DNA from 3 places in the Streptomyces sp. NPDC102283 genome. Region 3 is predicted to be linked to each of the others. Evidence: riboswitches for the same ligand, from Rfam matches in the RefSeq annotation. Region 3 holds a riboswitch; each other region holds the start of a gene.

Region 1 (7,254 bases), on a different contig from region 3:
GAACACGCAAATCTCCGACATCGCCATCTTCGGCTCCGGCACCATCCGCGGCGGTGACGGCAACCACGAGGGCGGCGTCGCGCTGAACGGCCGGTTCGGCAAGGACACGAAGATCAGCGACGTCTGGATCGAGCACGCCAACGTGGGCGTCTGGGCCGGTCGGGACTTCACCAACATCCCCGAGCTGTGGAACCCGGGCGACGGCGTCGAGTTCACCGGGATGCGGATCCGCAACACCTACGCCGACGGCATCAACTTCGCCAACGGCACCCGCAACTCCACGGTCTACAACTCGTCGTTCCGCAACACCGGCGACGACGCCCTCGCGGTCTGGTCCAGCAAGTACGTCAAGGACCAGTCCGTCGACATCGGCCACGACAACAGCTTCCGCAACAACACCATCCAGCTCCCGTGGCGTGCCAACGGCATCGCGATCTACGGGGGTTACGACAACAAGATCGAGAACAACCTGATCTCCGACACGATGAACTACCCGGCCATCATGCTGGCGACCGACCACGACCCGCTGCCCTTCTCCGGGCAGACGCTGATCGCCAACAACGGCCTGTACCGCACCGGCGGAGCCTTCTGGAACGAGGACCAGGAGTTCGGCGCGATCACCCTCTTCCCGCAGAATCTGCCGATCCCCGGAGTCACGATCCGCGACACGGACATCGTCGACTCCACGTATGACGGCATCCAGTTCAAGACGGGCGGCGGCCTGATGCAGGACGTCAAGATCGAGAACGTCCGGATCGACAAGTCCAACAACGGATCCGGCATCCTCGCGATGGGCGGCGCGCGCGGCAGCGCGACGCTCAGTGACGTGACGATCACCGACTCGCGTGACGGCCACGTCACCATCGAGCCCGGTTCGCAGTTCACGGTCTCCGGCGCCCCGAACGGCACACGGGCCAAGCGCTAGCCGCTGCCGCGTTCCCGGGCCGCGGACCGTCTCCGGCCCGGGAACACCCGTTCTCGGGAACACCCCTGTCCACCGTACGAATTGGGTCCCGCACGGCTCTGGGAAGTGCGAGGTCCCGGGGCTACCCTCCGCGCATGATTCCCACGGTTGTCTGGGGTACCGGCAACGTCGGCCGCGCGGCGATCCGCGCCGTCGAGGCCCATCCGGCGCTGACACTCGCCGCCGTCCTCGTGCACGACTCCGCCAAGGTCGGCCGCGACGCGGGCGAGCTCGGCGGCGTCGGGCGCACACTCGGGGTCGCGGCCACCGACGACATCTCCGCCGTCCTGGCCGCCCGCCCCCGGGCGGTCGTCTACGCGGCGTCCGGCGACATCCGTCCCGACGACGCCCTCGCCGACATCGGCCGGGCGATCCGGGGCGGCGCGGTGGTCGTCACGCCCTCCCTCTATCCGCTCTACGATCAGCGCAACGCCCCGCCGGAGCTGCGGGACCCGGTCCTGGCCGCCGTCGCCGAGGGGGGCGGTTCCCTCTTCGTCTCCGGGGTCGACCCCGGCTGGGGCAACGACGTCCTGCCCCTGCTGGTCAGCGGCCTCGGTACCGAGGTGGACGCCATCCGCTGCCAGGAGATCTTCGACTACTCCACGTACGAGCAGGAGGAGTCGGTGCGCCATCTGATCGGCATGGGGCACCCCATGGACTACGAACCGCTGATGCTGGCGGAGACCGTTCCGACGATGGTGTGGGGCGGTCAGATACGGCTCATGGCGCGGGCGCTGGACGTGGAGCTGGACGAGATCCGCGAGACCCTGGACCGTCGGGCACTGGAGTCGACGGTAGCGACCCGCACGATGGGCGAGTTCGCGGCGGGCACCCAGGGGGCGGTGCGCTTCGAGGTACAGGGCATCGTGGACGGCGTGCCGCGCATCGTCATCGAGCACATCACCCGGATCCATCCCTCGTGCGCCCCGGACTGGCCGTCCCCGCCGGACGGAGTGGGCGCGCACCGGGTGGTGATCGAGGGCCGCCCCCGTATCGAGGTGACGGTCGAGGCCTCCGACGAGGACGAGAACCGGTCGGCGGGCGGGAACGCCACCGCGGTCGGGCGGCTCGTCTGCGCCATCGACTGGCTGGTGGACGCGGAGCCGGGCCTGTACGACGCACTGGACGTTCCGCTGCGGCCTGCGGTCGGCAGGCTGGGAAGGAGACCGGCATGATCATCGATGTTCCGGAGGGCCAGGAGCCCATCGGTTACGTATGGGGGGAGATGGTCCCCGGCATCGGCATGGCCGCCGCCACCTTCTCGATGTCCGTGTACGAGCACACGACCCTGGGGCTGCGGGAGTTCGAGGCGGCCAGGCTGCGGGTCGCGCAGATCAACGGGTGCCTGTTCTGCCTGGACTGGCGGACCGAGCGGGACGGGGCGAAGGTCGAGGAGGAGTTCGCCGGGGCGGTGACCGAGTGGCGTACGACCGACGCCTTCGACGAGCGGACCCGGCTCGCGGCGGAGTACGCCGAGCGGTACACCCTCGACCACCACGGTCTGGACGACGCCTTCTGGAAGCGGATGACCGCGCACTACAGCCAGGCGGAGATCGTGGAGCTGACGATGAGCATCGGCTCGTGGCTGGCGTTCGGACGGCTCAACCACGTGCTGGGGATCGACGCGGTGTGCGTCCTGCCCGGTCACGGGTGACAGGCGGACGCCTCCTGACGGAGTCCGGGGCCGCCGGGTTGGCACTCCCGGCCCCGGACTCTCCGTGACTCCCCGTGTCCTCGGGTCGCCTACAGATCGGTGGCGATGATCCGTTCGATGTTGCGCTCGGCGAGCGCGGTGATGGTGACGAACGGGTTCACACTGGTGTTGCCGGGGATCAGTGCGCCGTCGATGACGTACAGGCCCGTGTAGCCGTGCAGCCGGCCGTAGTTGTCGGTGGCCTTGTCCAGGACCGCGCCGCCCAGCGGGTGGTAGGTGAGGTGGTCGCCCCAGATCTTGTGGACGCCGAAGAGGTCCGTGCGGTAGATCGTCCCTTCCTTCCGATTGATCTTGTCGAAGATCGTCTTCGCGGCGTCGATGGACGGCTGCTTCCACGCCGTCTGCCAGTTCAGTTCGGCCTTCCCCGCAGCCGCGTTCCAGGTGAACTGGGCCCGGTTCGGGTTCTTGGTGATGGAGAGGTAGAACGAGGCCCACGTCTCGATCCCGGTGGGCAGCGGCGCGACTTCGGCGAACGCTCCGCCGGCGTCCCAGTTGTCGATGCCGCCGGTGGGGATGGACGACTGCACCTGCCCCGTCGGGTCCCAGAGGTGATTGGCCCGGCCGCACATGACGTTGCCGTTGTCGCCCCAGCCCCTGCCGACCTCGCTGTTGAGGAGGGGCAGCGCACCGGTGGCCTTGAGGCCGACGAGCAGCTTGCTGGTGCCGACGCTGCCCGCGGCGAAGAACACCCTGTCCGCCGTGACGGTCTTGGTGGCGGCCGTCCGGCCGACGGTGTCCAGCTGGTCGATGAGCACCGTGTAGCCGCCGCCCGGGGCCGGGGTGACCGTGGTGACCTTGTGGAGCGGGGAGATGGTGACCCGGCCGGTGGCCCTGATCCGGTCGAGGTAGGTCTTCTGGAGCGATTTCTTGCCGTAGTTGTTGCCGTAGAGGATCTCGGCGTCCAGGGCCGACTTGGGAACGGTCCCGGCCGCCTCCTGCTTCATGTAGTCCCAGTCGTAGACGGCGGGGACGAAGAGGAACGGGAAGCCGGAGCGCTGGGCGTGCTTCCGGCCGACCCGGGCGTACTGGTAGCAGTCGACGCTGTCGAACCAGGCGGGGTCGATGGTGGTGACGCCCAGTCCGCTGTTGGCGCGCGGGTAGTAGGTGCTGTACATCTCCTGGGCGTTCACGGTGGGGAGGATCGCGCCGAAGTTCTCCCGGCGCGGGGTGACGGCCATACCGCCGTTGACCAGGGACCCGCCGCCCACGCCGCGGCCCTGGTAGACCGTGATGCCGGCGAACTCCTCGGCGTCCAGGATGCCGGTGTAGCGGTTGACGCCCTTGTCGATGGGGAAGCCGAGGAAGTTGCTCAGCGGCTGCTTGGTCCGGGTCCGCAGCCAGAAGGAGCGGTCGTCGGGCCTGGTGGTGTTGGCGAAGATCTTGCCGTCCGCGCCCGGAGTGTCCCAGGCCATGCCCATCTCGACCATATGGACGTCGACCCCGGCCTGGGCGAGCCGGAGGGCGGCCACGGAGCCGCCGTATCCGGTGCCGACGACCAGGACCGGCACCCGGGCGCCGGAGCCGATCGGCGCTGATGCCGCCCGGACGCCCGCCCACGCCGGTGCGGTGTGCCCGGCGATCGCCGCAGCACCCAGAAGAGAACCTGTTCCAGCGATGAATTTCCGACGCGAAACACCCTTGGTCTCGCCATTCCACTTGCTAGTTTCGCTCATGTGACATCCCTCACTCTCGACAGAGTGGAACAGGTTCTACTGTCGATCGCGTGGTAAGTCACTAGAAACCCGGGGGTAACTTCCCGGCATCGCCCGGCATGACGGAGGGGCCCCGGACCATGAGGTCCGGGGCCCCTCGGGCTCGGGCGAGGAGGATCAGTAGGCGCCGAAGACGTTGTCGATCGAGCCGTACCGGTCCGCGGCGTAGTTGCACGCGGCCGTGATGTTGGCGACCGGGTCGTAGCTGTCGGTCGAGGTGCCGGGCACGTGGTAGGCCTGGAAGGTCGGGTCGATGACCTGGAGCAGCCCCTTGGACGGGGTGCCCTTGACCGCGTTGGAGTCCCAGTTGTTGATCGCGGCCGGGTTGCCCGAGGACTCGCGCAGGATGTTGCGGTGGATGCCCTCGTAGGTGCCGGGGATGCCCTGTTCGGCCATGACCGCCAGGGACTCCTTGATCCAGCCGTCGAGGTCGTTCGTGTACGTGACGGCCTTCTCGGCGGCCGGAGCGGCCTTTGCCACGGGAGCGGCGTCGATGCGCTCCGAACGGTCGGCGCGGTCCGCCTCTCCGCCGCGCGCGGCGGACGGGGAAGCCTTGGCGGCCTTGTCCACCTTGCCGCCCGAAGGGGCCTCGGCCTTGGTTCCGAGGGCCAGCTTGATACCGGGGTGAATAAGATCGGGATTCTCTCCGACGATCTTCCGGTTGCCTTCGTACAGCTTCTCCCAGCCGCCGCTGACGGAATATGCGCGGGCGATCTTGGAAAGCGTTTCACCGGCCGCGACGGAATGCTGGGCGGGCGCGGCCTTCACGGCGGAATCCGCTTGGGCCACCGAGGTGGGCGCTACGGCCTGCTGCGGCGCGGCGGTGGGCGCGGGGGCCGCGAAGGCACTGGTGGCACCGATCACCGGGAGGGCGAGAACGGCTCCGCCGACGGTCACGACGGCGAGGCCGCGACGCAGCGAGGTGGACTGGGGACGACGGTGCTTACCCTGTGCGGGCATGGGGGATTTCCTCTCCGGCGCCTGCGAGGTGAGCTGTCGGGTTCAGACGGGAGATGTCTGGCCGCACGCTCGTGCGACTTCACCCCAAGCCGTTCCGGTTACGGATCGGCGACTTACCTGGGTCCCCCGCTCCTGCCGTACGTGAGTGGGTTTCGGATTCCCGGACGGCGGCAGGATTCGGCGTTCCATCCGGATTGACGGTGACCGTAGGCGAGAAACGCCGAACAGAACAAGCCCCGCATTCCGGATTTCCCTTTACATACAAGATCGAAAGGCGGAATTGCCGGATCGGGTCGCTCCGTCACTCCGTCAACTTTCCTCACACAGAAGGGAACCAATGCTTCCGCTTCCACGTCCGCGCCCCCGGACGTGACGCTCACCACTCCCTTGCGACGATGGCGAAAACAAGCTCCAACGAATGCCTCAACATCCCCGATAAGCCCCTTATGGAACAGGGCGCCTAAAAGAAACAAATCACCCATAACGACACAGGTAAACGGACTAATCGGACACTTTAGGCAGGGCCGGTCGGAGAGCCCGCGGGGCGATCGCTTACGGTGTGCGGTGGAGACTAGTAAGCCAACCCTTACCTCCGACGTACGCTGTACCTGCCCGCGTTCGCCCGCCCCGAAGGATCACCACGCCATGACACGCCCCGTCCGCGTCGCCATTGTCGGAGCCGGCCCCGCCGGTATCTACGCTGCGGACGCGCTGCTCAAATCCGAGGTCTGCCAGGACCCGGGGGTCTCTATCGACCTCTTCGAGCGCATGCCCGCGCCCTTCGGTCTGATCCGTTACGGCGTGGCCCCCGACCACCCGCGGATCAAGGGCATCGTCAAGGCTCTGCACCAGGTGCTGGACAAGCCCCAGATCCGTCTCTTCGGGAACGTCAGCTACCCGCACGACATCGGCCTGGACGACCTGCGGTCGTTCTACGACGCGGTGATCTTCTCCACCGGCGCCGAGGCCGACCGGGCGCTCGACGTGCCCGGCATCCAGCTGGAGGGCTCCTACGGCGCGGCCGAGTTCGTCTCCTGGTACGACGGACACCCCGAGGTCCCGCGCACCTGGCCGCTCACCGCGGAGAAGGTCGCCGTGCTCGGCGTCGGGAACGTGGCGCTGGACGTGGCACGCGTCCTGGCCAAGACGGCGGACGAGCTGCTGCCCACCGAGATCCCGGACAACGTGTACCAGGGCCTCAAGGAGAACAAGGCGCTGGAGGTGCACGTGTTCGGGCGGCGTGGCCCCGCACAGGCCAAGTTCAGCCCGATGGAGCTGCGGGAGCTGGACCACTCCCCCAACATCGAGGTCATCGTCAACCCCGAGGACATCGAGTACGACGAGGGCTCCATCGCGACCCGCCGGGAGAACAAGCAGGCCAACATGGTCGCGCAGACCCTGGAGAACTGGGCGATCCGCGACGTCGGCGACCGCCCGCACAAGCTGTTCCTGCACTTCTTCGAGTCCCCGGTCGAGATCCTCGGCGAGGACGGCAAGGTCGTGGCACTGCGCACCGAGCGCACCGAGCTGGACGGCACCGGCAACGTCCGGGGCACCGGTCGGTTCACCGACTGGGACATGCAGAGCGTCTACCGCGCCGTCGGCTACTACTCGGAGGAGCTGCCCAAGCTCCCCTTCGACGTGACCTCCGGCACCGTGCCGCACGAGGCGGGCCGCGTCATCGCCGGCGACGAGCACATGAGCTCGGTCTACGTCACCGGTTGGATCAAGCGCGGTCCGATCGGTCTGATCGGGCACACCAAGGGCGACGCCAACGAGACGGTCGCCTGTGTCCTGGAGGACCGTGCCGCCGGGCGGCTGCCCGAGCCGGCGACGCCCGCCCCGGAGGCCGTCGAGGCCTTCCTGGAAGACCGCGGCGTGCGCTACACGACCTGGGAGGGCTG
Region 2 (7,254 bases), on a different contig from region 3:
CGAGAGCCCGGCGGCCTGGGCCTGCTGCACGGTCTCCACCCGGTCCGCGTACGTGTGGGTGGTGGTGATCGCCCCGTACGTCTCCTCGGACGTGTTGAGGTTGTGGTTGTACGCGTCGGCGCCCGCCGAACGCAGCCGGTCGGCCTGCCCGTCGGAGAGGAGGCCGAGGCAGGCGCACACCTCGACGCCCTCGTTCTCCTCCTTGATCGCCTCGATGGTCTTCGAGACCCGGTCGACGTCCCGGTCCGTCGGACCGCGCCCGCTCGCGACCAGGCAGACCCGCTTGGCGCCGCCCGCCACTCCGGCGGCGGCGGCCTTGGACGCCTCGTCCGGCTTCAGCCAGGTGTACTTGAGGATCCCGGCCTTCGAACCGAGCCGCTGCGAGCAGTAGGAGCAGTCCTCGGGGCAGAGCCCCGACTTCAGGTTGACCAGATAGTTGAGCTTGACGCGCCGCCCGAACCACTGACGGCGCACCTTCCCGGCGGCCGCCACCACGTCGAGCAGCTCGTCGTCGGAGGTCGCCAGTACGGCGAGCGCTTCTTCGCGGGTCGGCAGTTCGCGCCGCAGCCCCTTGTCCACCAGCGTGTTCAGCAGGTCCATGAAAGATGATCCTGGCGTACGGCACCGCCTCCAGCCAAGGAGGAACCAGACAGGAGACCCGGGCGAGGGTGTGTGTATTGCCACACCCTGACCTGCTGCGCACCCGGTTAGGGTCTGTTGGCTGCCTACAAAGGGACCGTCCGCACCGGACCGTCCGCGCGGAGCCGCCCGCCGAGGGCCCGCCTACCCAAGGGACCGCCCCATGTCCTTCGCCCCGTTCGACTGGATCGACGCCGAGGCCCGCAGCCGGGCCGCCGCCGGACTCGTACGGACCCTGCGTCCGCGCGGCTCCGAGCCGGAGCTGCTGGACCTCGCGAGCAACGACTACCTGGGCCTCACCCGGCACCCGGAGGTCATCGCCGCCGCCGTCGGCGCCGCCCGTCGGTGGGGGGCGGGGGCGACGGGGTCCCGCCTGGTCACCGGCTCCACCGCCCTGCACGCCCGGCTGGAACAGGAGCTCGCCGCGTTCTGCGGTTTCGAGGCTGCCCTCGTGCTCTCCTCCGGATACGCGGCCAATCTCGCCGCGCTGACCGCGCTGACCGGGCGCGGCTCCCTCATCGTCTCCGACGCGGGCAACCACGCCTCGATCGTGGATGGCTGTCGGCTCTCCCGCGCCGAGACCGCCGTCGTGCCCCACGCCGACCCGGAGGCGTTCGAGAAGGCCCTGCGGGCGCACGACGGGCGGGTCCTCGCGGTCACCGACTCGGTGTTCTCCGTCGACGGCGACGCCGCCCCGCTTTCCGCCCTGGCCGAAGTCTGCCGCTCCGGCAACGCCGCCCTGCTGGTGGACGACGCCCACGGCCTCGGCGTGCTGGGCGACGGCGGTCGCGGCGCGCTCGCCGCGGCCGGGCTGGCGGGCGGCGACGGGATCGTGGCCACGCTCACGTTGTCGAAGTCGCTGGGCAGCCAGGGCGGAGCGGTCCTGGGGCCCGCCCGGGTCATCGACCACCTGGTCAACACGGCCCGTACGTTCATCTTCGACACCGGACTCGCCCCGGCGGCGGCCGGCGGCGCGCTCGGCGCCCTCGGGGTGCTGCGCCGGGAGCCCGAACGGGCTTCCCGCGCCCGGGAGGCGGCCATCTCGCTGTACGGCAGGCTCACCGCCGCCGGGCTGAGGGCGGTCCGGCCCGACGCGGCCGTCGTCTCCGTCCGGGCGCCCTCGGCGGACGCGGCGGTGCGCTGGGCGGCCGACTGCCGCGCGGCCGGGATGGCGGTGGGCTGCTTCCGCCCGCCGTCGGTACCGGACGGCGTCTCGCGGCTGCGGCTGACCGCGCGGGCCGACCTGACCGAGGAGCAGATCACGACCGCGGTGGCCACGGTCCTCGCCACCGCTCCCCGGCAGGCGGACGCTCCGGTCAGTTGAAGCGCGGTGGCTCGGCTCCGTGCGGGCCGAGCCCGTCCACGAACGTGCTCCAGGCCGCTGCCGAGAAGCGCAGCGGAGGCCGGTGCACGTCCTTGGAATCGCGTACGCCGAGGAGCGCGCCGCCCAACAGGGCGGTCTCCACGCAGTTGTTCATCCCGGTCGAGCGGCTGCTGCGCCGCCACCGCGGCGCGGGCGGCGCTGTGGACGACGGCGGTGCGGCGGACAGTGCGGGACGGTCTGACATGGCGGCCCCTTAGCTGCGTCTGATCTCGGTGATGAGGTCCAGCGAGCGTTCTGGTGACAGCGCGTGCGCCTGCAAGGAACGGAAGGCCGAGCTGTACGCGTCAAGGTCTTCTTTCCGTTCCAGATAGAGGCTACTCGTCAAGTGGTCAAGAACGACCACATCCAGATCAGAAATGTTCGGAAAGGAGAAGATAACGAAAGGGCCCGTGAGTCCGACGTGTCCACCGACCGAGAACGGCAGCAACTGCAGTTGCACATGCGGTAGTTGAGCAACCTGAGTCAGGTGGTGCAGCTGGTCCCTCATCACCTCCGGCCCACCCACCTCACGGTGGAGCACCGCCTCGTCCAGCACGGCGGTGAAGCGCAGCGGAGGGCTCGCGCGCAGCACCCGCTGGCGGGTCAGCCGGACCTCGACCAGGGAGTCGAGCCTGCCCGTCGGTAACCCGTCCAGCGAGGCGCGGGTCACGGCCCGTGCGTATCCCGCGGTCTGGAGCAGTCCCGGCACCACCGAGGTCTCCAGCGTCCGGACCGTACTGGCCTGCGACTCCAGGCTGATGAAATCGCGGTACTGCGGCGGGATCAGCCCCCGGTAGGCGTGCCACCAGCCCGAACCGCCGCCGCCCGCCGACCCCGCGAGGACTTCGAGCAGGGAACGCAGCTGGGTGTCGCGCACCGCGTAGACGTCCAGAAGCCGTGAGACGTCGGCGGGCGTCACCCCGCTCGCGCCCGTCTCGATGCGGCTCACCTTCGACTGGTGCCAGCCGAGCAGCCGCGCCGCGTCCCGGCTGGTCAGCCCGGAGGCGTGGCGCAGACTCCGCAGCTCCTCACCGAGCTTGCGGCGTCGGACGACGGGGCCGTGCAGCATGCCGGTCTCCTTCTGCTGTCGCGAAGGGCCGGTCCGTCACCGGAGCCGACCCGCAGAGGGGTCAGTGTGCCGTCCGTCCACGCCGTACGGGTCCCGAATTCACCGCTTCGAGCGACAGATATATGCATATCTTGGCCGAACGCCGTTACAGGGAGCTGCATCAATGGCAATCTGGCGCGAAGCACAATCCTGGCCGGCCGCCGGTCGGCCAGGGCGGGAAAGGGACGGCGTCGCCATGGCAGACCATCAGGAAGCAACCGTCACGCTGCCGACCGATCCGGTCTCGGTCTCATCGGCCCGCAGACATGTCGCCAGGACCTTGGCCCAGTGGGGCCTGCCCGACGACACGGACTTCGCCGACACCATCCGGCTGATCGTCTCGGAGCTGGCCACCAACGCCGTCCAGCACACGTTCGGCCAGTCGCCCACCTTCACCGTGGACCTGCGCCTCGAACGCGACGAGGAACTGTATCTCGGCGTCACGGACAGTCACCCCCGCTGGCCCCAGCGGCTGCCCGCCGCCGTACGACAGGACAACGGCCGCGGCATGGTCATCATCCGGGCGCTGGCCAAGGAGCGCGGTGGGCGGGTCCAGGTGACCCCGACCGCCGAGGGCGGCAAGACGGTCTGGATCGCCCTCCCCTGGGCCGTCCCGGCCCAGGGCTGACCCCGCGGTGAAGCTCACCGCGCCGGGACCGTGCTCCCGCGGCCGAAACCGCCGCGCAACAGCGCGAGCAGCGTCGCCGCCGCGGCGGTCGACCGGTCGCCCCGGTGCACGACCGAGATGGTCCGGCGGAACGAAGCGGGCTCCAGCCGCCGGACCGACAGCGGGGCCGCCGCCATCGAGGCGACCATCTCCGGTACCACCGCCACCCCGAGCCCCGCGCTGACCAGCGCGCACACCAACGCGTAGCCGGGCGACTCGCAGACCACGGCGGGCGTCGCCCCGGCCTCGGCGAGCGCGTTCTCGACCCCGCGCCGGGGCGGATGGGAGGGCGCGCTGCTGATCAGCGGCCGCCCCGCCAGCTCGCCGACCGGCAGCCGCCCGGTGCCCTCGGAGAGCCGATGGCCCACCGAGGTGACCAGCACCAGCTCCTCGACCAGCAGGGGTTCGACCAGGACGCCCGCCGACGGGGGCTCGGCCGCCGCCGGTTCGTACGCGTGGGTCAGGGCGAGGTCCACCTCGCCCGCGACCACTGCCGCGATCCCGCCGGGCGGTTCGTAGTCGGCGACGGCCAGCTCGACCTCCGGATGGGCCCGCCGGAACGCGCTCAGGACCGGCGGCAGCAGATGGATCCCGGCCGTCGTGAACGTCCCCACGCGCAGCCTGCCGCCCGAGAGCCCGGCCAGTCGCGCCAGCTCGTGCCGCGCCTGGTCCAGCTCGTCCAGGACCCGCCGGGCCCGGCCCGCCAGCAGCTCGCCCGCCGCCGTCAGCCGCGCCCCACGGTGGTGGCGCACCAGCAGCACCGCCCCGGTCTCCCGCTCCAGTTTGGCCAGCTGCTGGGAGAGCGCGGGCGCGGTGTAGCCCAGGCGGGCGGCGGCCCGGGTGATCGATCCGGCCTCCGCGACCGCCACGAGCGCCGCGAGCCGTGTCGGGTCGTACATGAAGCGTTCCTTTAGGCAGACCCAGAAGATTGCAAGTACACGCTAATGGCTCCGCCGGTCCAAGGTGGACCCATGGACGCACAACTGATCGCCTTCACCGGGGTCGCCGCCGGGATGGTCGCGCTGCCCGGCGCCGACTTCACCGTCGTCGTACGCAACGCCCTGGCCTCGCGCACCGCGGGCCTGGCCACCGCGCTCGGCGTCGCCGGAGGGCTGCTGGTGCACACCGCGCTCGCGGTCGCCGGACTCGCCGCGGTGCTGGTGACCATGCCGGTGCTCTTCCGCACCGTCCAGCTGCTCGGCGGCGCGTACGTGCTCTACCTCGGGATCAGCGCGCTGTACGCGATCCGCCGCCGGCCCCCGCAGGACAGCTCCGGCTCACCCTCCGGTACGAGGGAGGGCGAGCCGGAGCGGCCCGCGCCCAGGGAGCTCGGACGCGCGCTGCGCCAGGGGTTCCTGACCAACGCGCTCAACCCGAAGGCCCCGGTCCTCTTCCTCAGCCTGCTGCCGCAGTTCGTGCCCCACGGTCAGCCGCCGCTGCCCAGGACCCTGCTGCTCGCGGCCCTGGTGGTGGTGCTGGCGCTGATCTGGTTCCCGGCCGTCGCCCTGCTCGTGGACCGGCTGGGCCGGTGGCTGCGCCGCCCGCGTACCGCCCGCGCCATCGAGGGCGGCAGCGGGGTGGCGCTCACCGGTCTGGGACTGGCGCTGGTCACCGGCCCGCTGCTGCGCTGAGCGCGCCGCGGGCGGCCCCGGGGACGGGCGGGGCCGTCCGCACGGGAAGAGCGTCCGGTCGGCGGGTCAGCGGACCCGTCCGTACCAGACGCTCTTGGACCAGATCTTGGCCAGTCTCACCACGTCCCCCGATTTGGGGGAGTGCCAGATCTTCCCGGCCCCGGCGTAGATGCCCACGTGGTAGACGCTGCGCCCCGAATGGAAGAAGACGAGGTCACCGCGTTTGCGCTGCGACTTCCCGATGTGACGGGTCTTGTTGTACTGCTGCTGTGCCGTGCGGGGAAGCTTCTTGCCGGCCTTCTTGAACGAATAGACCGTCAGCCCCGAACAGTCGAAGCGGCTGGGACCGGCCGCTCCGTACTTGTAGGGAGCCCCCTTCTTCGACGCGGCGACCTTCAGCGCCTTCGTCGAGTGGGTGGCGGCCTCGGCGTCGTTCACCAGACCGGGCGCCAGCATCGAGGACGTCACGGCCAGGGTGAGTACCGAGGCCGTGCCGACCCGGGCGAACAGAGACGGGACATGAACCTGCGCAGACATGCGCAACCCTTCGTCAGCCGCCTGTGAAGGATGACCTGTCGGGTTCGGGCTGGCGAAGTCGCCCGGCCGCTGACGCGGCTTCACCCCGAGGGCTTCCCGGTCTCCCGGTCGGCCCGTTGTGCTCGGGTCCTCCACTCCTGCCGATCCACTCCTGTCGACCAGTCATCCGGGCGGCGGCAGGACTCGGCGTCCGCCCGGACCGCCCCGCCGCGGTGGCGGGGGCTTGTCGTCCCAGGGATCTTGACTCACCCGGTGCCGGATTTCCGAGCTGAAACAGCGGTTTGTGAGTCTCCTCACCACTGATCCATTCGGGTGGACAGGTCGGATTCGCGCTCGCCCGCGAGCCGGGCGCACACCCTCGTACCAGCGACGAAAGGGTGCTTTTCGAGTACGGACCGTGCGTCGAACGCAAGTTGAGCCGTCGCTCGTGCGGGTGATCGCCTACGCCGAACGAGCGAGGCGAATCGGTCCCGGGACCGGGCGTGTCGTGCGCGGCTCCGACCGGTCCGCTCCCGTATGGCGCTCCCCGTGCGCGGGGCCGGTCAGTTCACGGGCGGCGGCATCGCGACCCGGCCCGCCCTGCGCTCCCCGTCCAGGACGCGCAGGGCCCGCGCCAGGGTGGCGGCGTGGATCCGCGACTCGCCGCGCTCGTGCATCAGGGCCAGGGCTTCGCGCAGGGCCGCCGCCCGGGAGGCCAGGGCCTGGGCGGCCCGCAGTGCGCTGTAGGTGTCGCTGCCATGGGCCGGATTGATCCGGCCCACCTGGTCGAGCACGGCCAGATAGCAGTCGACGAACTCGCCCTCGGCCCGGGTCAGTGCGGGCAGCGGTGGGAAATCGGGTGGCTCCATCGGCGTTTCACCTCGCGTCGTACGGCGACCGGGAGAGTCAGCGGCTCTCCACGACGTGGTCGACCAGCCCGTGGGCGAGGGCGGCCTCGGCGTCGAGGATGGTGTCGCGCTCGATGTCGGCGGTGATCTGCTCCGCGGTCCGGCCCGTGTCCCGGACCAGCATGGCCGCGAACATCTCGCGGGTGCGCACCAGTTCGCGCGCGTGAATCTCCAGGTCGGACGGCTGGCCCCGCATCGGCTCCTCCATCGCGGGCTGCTGAATGACTACCCGCGCGCCCGGCAGCGCATGTCGGCGCCCCTTCGCCCCGGCGGCCAGCAGGGCCGCGGCGTAGGAGCCCGCCTGTCCCAGGCAGAAGGTCTCCACCTCGCAGGTCAGGAATCGCATCGTGTCGTAGACCGCCGCCATCGCCTGGAACGTGCCGCCGGGGGAGTTGATGTAGAGCGACAGGGGCCGGTCGGGA
Region 3 (7,254 bases):
GGAGACGCCGTTGACCAGGAGGTTGGGATAGGCGGCGGGGAGGACGACCGGCTCGCGCTCCTGGCCGTCGTAGTTGGACTGGAAATCGACGGTGTCCTCGTCGATCGCCTCCGTCATCAACGACGTGGCGTCGGCCATCCGGCACTCGGTGTACCGCATGGCGGCCGGCGGGTCGTCGTTGCCGAGCGAGCCGAAGTTGCCGTGGCCGTCGACCAGGGGGAGGCGCATCGAGAACGGCTGCGCCATGCGCACCAGGGCGTCGTAGATCGAGGCGTCGCCGTGCGGGTGCAGCTTGCCCATCACCTCGCCGACGACGCGGGCGCACTTCACATAGCCGCGGTCGGGGCGCAGCCCCATCTCGTTCATCTGGGACACGATGCGGCGGTGCACCGGCTTCATGCCGTCGCGGGCGTCGGGCAGGGCCCTGGAGTAGATCACCGAGTACGCGTACTCGAGGAAGGAGCCCTGCATTTCGTCGACGACGTCGATGTCGAGGATCTTCTCCTCGAAGTCGTCCGGCGGCGGCGGGGTCTTCGTGCTACGGCGGGCCATCGCGGCTGCGACTCCTTCACAGATTCTGTTCGGACAACCTGAGCTTGTTCGGTACAACACGAGCTACTGACGCGGTCCATTGTGGACCGCCGGACTGACAACGCCGACCTCGACCCGTCCGAAGCGGGTCGAGGGGCCCGCCCGGAGAGCGTCCGCGACACCATCGACGGAAACATCCGAGGAACGGGAACTTCGCCAGGTGCCGGTGCGCTTGCTTAGAGTGGCAGGTCTGGCAGGAAGTCCAGTATCGCGATCGAAGGGACGTACATGCCCATGGGTCACACGGCCACCGCACAGGCCGGCTCCGGCGGCTTGACAGCGACCGAGCACCGCCTGGCCAACGGCCTGCGTGTGGTGCTCTCCGAGGACCATCTGACCCCGGTCGCCGCGGTCTGCCTCTGGTACGACGTCGGCTCGCGCCACGAGGTCAAGGGACGCACCGGTCTGGCTCACCTTTTCGAGCACCTGATGTTCCAGGGTTCGGGCCAGGTCAAGGGGAACGGCCACTTCGAGCTCGTCCAGGGGGCCGGCGGCTCGCTCAACGGGACGACCAGCTTCGAGCGGACCAACTACTTCGAGACCATGCCCACCCACCAGGTGGAGCTGGCGCTCTGGCTGGAAGCCGACCGGATGGGCTCCCTCCTCGCCGCGCTCGACGAGGAGTCCATGGAGAACCAGCGCGACGTCGTCAAGAACGAACGCCGCCAGCGTTACGACAACGTGCCCTACGGCACCGCGTTCGAGAAGCTGACCGCCCTCTCCTACCCCGAGGGCCACCCGTACCACCACACCCCGATCGGCTCCATGGCCGACCTGGACGCGGCCACGCTGGAGGACGCCCGCGCGTTCTTCCGTACGTACTACGCGCCCAACAACGCGGTGATCTCGGTGGTCGGCGACATCGACCCCGAGCAGACCCTCGCCTGGATCGAGAAGTACTTCGGCTCCATCCCCTCCCACGACGGCAAGCGGCCGCCGCGCGACGGGACGCTCCCCGGCATCATCGGGGAGCAGCTGCGCGAAGTGGTCCACGAGGAGGTGCCGGCCCGCGCCCTGATGGCCGCCTACCGCCTCCCCCACGACGGAACCCGCGCCTGCGACGCCGCCGACCTGGCGCTCACCGTGCTGGGCGGCGGCGAGTCCTCCCGGCTGCACAACCGCCTGGTCCGCCGCGACCGTACGGCGGTGGCGGCCGGTTTCGGGCTGCTGCGGCTCGCCGGCGCGCCCTCGCTGGGCTGGCTGGACGTGAAGACGTCCGGCGGTGTCGAGGTGGAGACGATCGAGGCCGCGGTCGACGAGGAGCTGGCCCGGTTCGCCGCCGAGGGGCCCACCCCCGAGGAAATGGAGCGGGCCCAGGCGCAGTTGGAGCGCGAGTGGCTGGACCGGCTCGGCACGGTCGCCGGCCGCGCCGACGAACTGTGCCGTTACGCGGTCCTGTTCGGCGACCCGCAGCTCGCCCTGAGCGCCGTCGGCCGCGTCCTGGACGTCACCGCGGAGGAGGTGCGCGCGGCGGCCGAGGCGGCCCTGCGCCCCGACAACCGGGCGGTGCTGGTGTACGAGCCCATCGAGCCGGCCGACGAGGCCGACGGGTCCGACGAGGCCGCGACAGGCACCGAGGGCACCGACGCGCACGAGGGGGCGGACAAGTGAGCGACGCCGCCGTGACTGGAGTAGCCATGGAGTACCACCCGCAGCCCACGCCCGGCACGGCCCGCCCCTGGGCCTTCCCGGCGCCCGAGCGCGGCGCCCTGCCCAACGGGCTGACCGTGCTGCGCTGCCACCGACCCGGCCAGCAGGTCGTCGCGGTGGAGATCTTCCTGGACGCGCCGCTGGAGGCAGAGCCCGAGGGCCTGGACGGCGTGGCCACGATCATGTCGCGGGCGCTCTCCGAGGGCACCGACAAGCACAGCGCCGAGGAGTACGCCGCCGAGCTGGAGCGCTGCGGCGCCACGCTCGACGCGCACGCCGACCACCCCGGCGTCCGGGTCTCCCTGGAGGTCCCGGTCTCCCGGCTGGCCAAGGCCCTCGGGCTGGTCGCCGAGGCGCTGCGGGCCCCGGCCTTCGACGGGAGCGAGATCGAGCGCCTCGTCGGCAACCGCCTCGACGAGATCCCGCACGAGCAGGCCAACCCGTCCCGGCGCGCCGCCAAGCAGCTCTCCAAGGAGCTGTTCCCGGCCGCCGCCCGGATGTCCCGCCCGCGCCTGGGCACCGAGGAGACGGTCCGGCGGATCGACGAGAGCGCCGTGCGCGCCTTCTTCGACGCCCACGTCCGCCCCTCCACCGCGACGGCCGTGATCGTCGGCGACCTGACCGGCATCGACCTGGACGCGCTGCTGGCGGAGACCCTCGGCGACTGGTCGGGCAACGCGGGCCAGGCTCGCCCGGTACCGCCCATCACCGCGAACGACACCGGCCGCGTGGTCATCGTGGACCGGCCCGGCGCGGTCCAGACCCAGCTGCTGATCGGCCGGATCGGCGCCGACCGGCACGAGCGCGTGTGGCCCGCCCAGGTGCTCGGCACGTACTGCCTGGGCGGCACCCTCACCTCCCGGCTGGACCGGGTGCTGCGCGAGGAGAAGGGCTACACCTACGGGGTGCGGGCCTTCGCCCAGGTGCTGCGCTCCAGCGGCCCCGACTCGGGCGGCGCGGCCATGCTCGCGATCAGCGGCTCGGTGGACACGGAGTCCACCGGACCGGCGCTGGACGACCTCTGGAAGGTCCTGCGGACGCTGGCCGCCGAGGGGCTGACCGACGCCGAACGCGAGACGGCCGTACAGAACCTGGTGGGCGTCGCCCCGCTGAAGTTCGAGACCGCCGCCTCCGTCGCGAGCACGCTGGCCGACCAGGTCGAGCAGCACCTCCCCGACGACTACCAGGCCCACCTCTACGCCCGGCTCGCCGAGACGGGCACCGTGGAGGCGACCGCCGCCGTGGTCAGCGCCTTCCCGGTCGACCGGCTGGTCACGGTCCTCGTGGGGGACGCCGCGCAGATCGAGGAGCCCGTGAAGGCCCTCGGCATCGGAGAGGTGTCCGTCGTCACCGGCTGACGTACCTGCGGCGCATCGCCGTGAACAGGACCCCGACGGACGCACGTTCGTCGGGGTTCTCCCTTTTTATCCGATTAGTCCATGACGTCCCTTTTGGGGGAGAGGTTGCCTGTCTGCCCTGTGGGATGTGCGACAAATCCCCTGGTCCGTTTGGCGATGGGAAGTCGCCCCGCCTAGCGTCGGCTCGGCTGTCCGTCACCCGTATGCCGCAGCCGCGGCGCCGGGCAGTCATCGCCGAGTCCCCGTCAGGCGCGAGCCTGGGGAGCCGGGGACCCACGCAGTCCCTGGGGTGAATCGGAGGCCCGTGCCGCGAACCGGCGCGGGGATCCGTAGGAGACCTTCCTGCTCCGAACCCGTCAGCTAACCCGGTAGGCGAGAAGGAAGGAAAGGACCAGCCCCTCCATGGCGTTCACCCGTGCCACCGGGAAGCACCGTGCCCCGAGCCGTCTCACGCGCCGGAGCGCCCAGGCCGCCGGCATCGCGGCTCTGGCCACCACCGGAGTCCTCGGCTCGCTCGCCTCCCCGGCCCTCGCCGCGGACACCGAGCCCGCCAAGGTCGCCGACACCGGCCTCGCCCAGGCCGTCGCCCTCGACGCCACCCTCGCCGAGCAGATAGACGCGCAGGCCCACGCCCAGAAGCAGCAGGCCGACGCGATCGCGAAGGCGAAGGCCGCCGCGGAGGCCCGCGAGAAGGCCGCCAAGGCCAAGGCGAAGGCGGAGGCCGAACGCAAGGCCGAGGCCCGCGCCAAGGAGGTCCGCGAGGAGAAGGCCCGTGCCGCCCGCGCCGCCGAGCGCGCCCGCCTGAACGCCTTCCACCTCCCGGTCGCCGGCTCCCACGTCACCACCGGCTACAACACCGGCGGTGCGCTCTGGTCCTCCGGCAGCCACTCCGGCGTGGACTTCCAGGCAGCCTCCGGCAGCTCCGTCGTCGCCGTCGGCGCCGGCACGGTCGTCGAGGCCGGCTGGGGCGGCGCGTACGGCAACAACATCGTGCTCCGGATGACGGACGGCACGTACACCCAGTACGGCCACCTCTCCTCGATCGGTGTCTCCGTAGGCCAGAGCGTCTCCTCCGGCCAGCAGATCGGCCTCTCCGGCTCCACCGGCAACTCCACCGGCCCGCACCTGCACTTCGAGGCCCGCACCAGCCCCGACTACGGCTCCGACATGGACCCCGTCGGCTACCTCCGCTCCCACGGTCTGAACGTCTGACCCGCACCGCGCGACCCCGCCCGAAGGCCCCGGCACACGTCGGGGCCTTCGGCGATCCTGGCCCGCGGATATCCATGGATTTTGGTCTGCCATCGGAAATTCCGAAGGATTGCAATAGAGTCACGGAACAGACGTCGGGCGGCCGCGTTTCGCGGGGATCAAGGCGGAGGTTCGGACATGCGCATTCCCGCGCATTCGGTATGCACGGCAATCCGTGACGACATCGTCTCCGGTGTCCACGAGCGAGGCGGCCGACTCACCGAGGAGTTGCTGGCACGCCGCTACGGGGTCTCCCGCGTCCCGGTCCGCGAGGCCCTGCGCACGCTGGAGTCCGAGGGCTTCGTCGTCACCCGCAGGCACGCCGGCGCCTGCGTCGCCGAGCCCACCGCGCAGGAGGCGGCCGATCTCCTGGAGGTGCGGACGCTCCTGGAGCCGCTGGGCGCGGCCCGCGCGGCCCAGCGTCGCACGGAAGCCCACCTGAAGGTGCTCCGGGGCCTGGTCAGGCTGGGTCAGGAGCGGGCCCGCAGGGGCGAGGGCGAGGATCTGCGCTCGCTGGGCGGCTGGTTCCACGAGACCCTCGCCCAGGCGTCCGGCAGCCCCGGACTCATCGCGCTGCTCACCCAGCTCCGCCACAAGATCGCCTGGATGTACGCGGTCGAGCAGTCGGCCCGTCCGGTCGACTCCTGGGCCGAGCGCGGCGCGATCGTGGACGCCGTGGCGCGCGGCGACGCGGAGCGGGCGAGGGCGCTGACCGCCCAGCACGCGGAACGCGCCATCGGGGCCCACCGGCTGCGCCGCCCGTACCCGCCGGGGCGGCGCACCGCGCCCGTTCCCCGCGTGAGCACTTCGCAACATGACGTAAACACTGCGGGCGTCCGCCATTAACAGAAGAGCCGTAGACACGGAGAAGTAATTGCGGGGCATTGTTTGTGCTGCCCGCATTGTCGATGCGCGGCTCTTTCCCGAAAACGAAAGAGCCGTGATCCCTCGAAGGGTTCACGGCTCTCGTACCTGTCGAATCCGGACGGGCCGGTTCGCGTCGGGTCAGACGGTCTCGGGGAGTTCTTCCAGGCCCTCGGCGACCAGCTTCGCGAGCCGGTCCAGAGCGGCCTCGGCGTCGTCCGCGTCGGACGCGAGCACGATCTCCTCGCCGCCCTGCGCGCCCAGACCGAGCACGGCGAGCATGGAGGCGGCGTTCACCGGGTTGCCGTCGGACTTGGCGATCGTCACGGGGACGCCGGAAGCCGTGGCGGCACGGACGAAGATGGAAGCGGGGCGGGCGTGCAGGCCCTCGGCCCAACCGACGTTTACGCGGCGCTCAGCCATGGTTCTGCCCTTCACATATCAACGGTTGTCTAGACCAGTCTCTCATGCAGTGCGTGGTGCTGTGCCCGGCCTCCTGTCCGGTCCTGTACTCCAGCGGCCCGGGTCCGGGCCCCCCTCGGACTGCCCCGGCACCGATCCCTCCGCGACCGGGATCCCCGCCGTAGGCTTTGCCCATGGAGCCCACGCCGGAGCAGAGTCCGCACCACGCGTACCCCGACCACTGGGAGGCGGACGTGGTGCTCCGCGACGGGGGCACCGCGCGCATCAGACCGATCACCACGGACGACGCCGAGCGACTGGTCAGCTTCTACGAGCAGGTGTCCGACGAGTCGAAGTACTACCGGTTCTTCGCCCCGTATCCGCGCCTATCCGACCGGGACGTGCACCGCTTCACCCATCACGACTACGTCGACCGGGTGGGGCTGGCCGTCACGATCGGCGGCGAGTTCATCGGAACGGTCCGCTACGACCGCATCAACGACCAGGGCCGCCCCGCCTCCGCCCCCGCGGACGAGGCCGAGGTCGCCTTCCTCGTCCAGGACGCCCACCAGGGCCGGGGCGTCGCCTCGGCCCTGCTCGAACACATCGCCGCGGTCGCCCGCGAGCGCGGCATCCGGCGCTTCGCCGCCGAGGTGCTCCCCGCCAACAACAAGATGATCAAGGTGTTCCGGGACGGCGGCTACACCCAGCGCCGCAGCTTCGAGGACGGCTCCGTCCACCTCACCCTCGACCTCGAACCCACCGAGAAGTCCCTCGCCGTCCAGCGCGGCCGCGAACAGCGCGCCGAGGCCCGCTCGGTGCAGCGCCTGCTCGCCCCCGGCTCCGTCGCGGTCATCGGCACCGGGCGCACCCCCGGCGGAGTGGGCCGCACCGTCCTGCGCAACCTCCTCTCCTCCGGCTACACCGGCCGCACGTACGCGGTGAACCGCGCCTTCGACGAGGGCATGACCACCCTCGACGGCGTCCCCGCCCACCGCTCGCTCGGCGAGATCGACGAGCAGGTCGACCTCGCGGTCATCGCCGTCCCCGCCCACCGGGTCCCCGAGGCCGTCGCCGACTGCGGGGAACACGGCGTCCAGGGGCTGGTCGTCCTCTCCGCCGGATACGCCGAGCGGGG

Evidence for each region. Region 3 has a riboswitch for cyclic di-AMP ahead of ACIRJT_RS34410 (M23 family metallopeptidase). Riboswitches for the same ligand answer to the same signal wherever they lie in the genome.
Region 1: linked by a shared signal. The riboswitch ahead of ACIRJT_RS05105 (transglycosylase SLT domain-containing protein) and the one ahead of ACIRJT_RS34410 (M23 family metallopeptidase) in region 3 are both predicted to bind cyclic di-AMP.
Region 2: linked by a shared signal. The riboswitch ahead of ACIRJT_RS32890 (C40 family peptidase) and the one ahead of ACIRJT_RS34410 (M23 family metallopeptidase) in region 3 are both predicted to bind cyclic di-AMP.

What each region holds. Positions count from the first base shown of each region.
Region 1 covers NZ_JBIWLQ010000002.1:139,629-146,882, forward strand. Annotated here, with positions in the region: gene ACIRJT_RS05085 (CARDB domain-containing protein) at 1-925, shown strand, start outside; gene ACIRJT_RS05090 (dihydrodipicolinate reductase) at 1,060-2,139, shown strand; gene ACIRJT_RS05095 (carboxymuconolactone decarboxylase family protein) at 2,136-2,618, shown strand; gene ACIRJT_RS05100 (GMC oxidoreductase) at 2,708-4,351, opposite strand; gene ACIRJT_RS05105 (transglycosylase SLT domain-containing protein) at 4,508-5,350, opposite strand; cyclic di-AMP (ydaO/yuaA leader) riboswitch at 5,356-5,543, opposite strand; gene ACIRJT_RS05110 (FAD-dependent oxidoreductase) at 5,996-7,254, shown strand, end outside.
Region 2 covers NZ_JBIWLQ010000023.1:9,156-16,409, reverse strand. Annotated here, with positions in the region: gene bioB (biotin synthase BioB) at 1-600, opposite strand, end outside; gene ACIRJT_RS32920 (8-amino-7-oxononanoate synthase) at 803-1,963, shown strand; gene ACIRJT_RS32915 (DUF397 domain-containing protein) at 1,956-2,207, opposite strand; gene ACIRJT_RS32910 (helix-turn-helix domain-containing protein) at 2,217-3,071, opposite strand; gene ACIRJT_RS32905 (ATP-binding protein) at 3,307-3,738, shown strand; gene ACIRJT_RS32900 (LysR family transcriptional regulator) at 3,753-4,676, opposite strand; gene ACIRJT_RS32895 (LysE family translocator) at 4,749-5,408, shown strand; gene ACIRJT_RS32890 (C40 family peptidase) at 5,475-5,945, opposite strand; cyclic di-AMP (ydaO/yuaA leader) riboswitch at 5,949-6,134, opposite strand; gene ACIRJT_RS32885 (hypothetical protein) at 6,488-6,793, opposite strand; gene ACIRJT_RS32880 (ATP-dependent Clp protease proteolytic subunit) at 6,831-7,254, opposite strand, start outside.
Region 3 covers NZ_JBIWLQ010000025.1:7,781-15,034, reverse strand. Annotated here, with positions in the region: gene ACIRJT_RS34425 (DNA topoisomerase (ATP-hydrolyzing) subunit A) at 1-552, opposite strand, end outside; gene ACIRJT_RS34420 (M16 family metallopeptidase) at 820-2,202, shown strand; gene ACIRJT_RS34415 (M16 family metallopeptidase) at 2,229-3,599, shown strand; cyclic di-AMP (ydaO/yuaA leader) riboswitch at 3,822-3,988, shown strand; gene ACIRJT_RS34410 (M23 family metallopeptidase) at 4,002-4,811, shown strand; gene ACIRJT_RS34405 (GntR family transcriptional regulator) at 4,989-5,696, shown strand; gene ACIRJT_RS34400 (HPr family phosphocarrier protein) at 5,856-6,137, opposite strand; gene ACIRJT_RS34395 (GNAT family N-acetyltransferase) at 6,311-7,254, shown strand, end outside.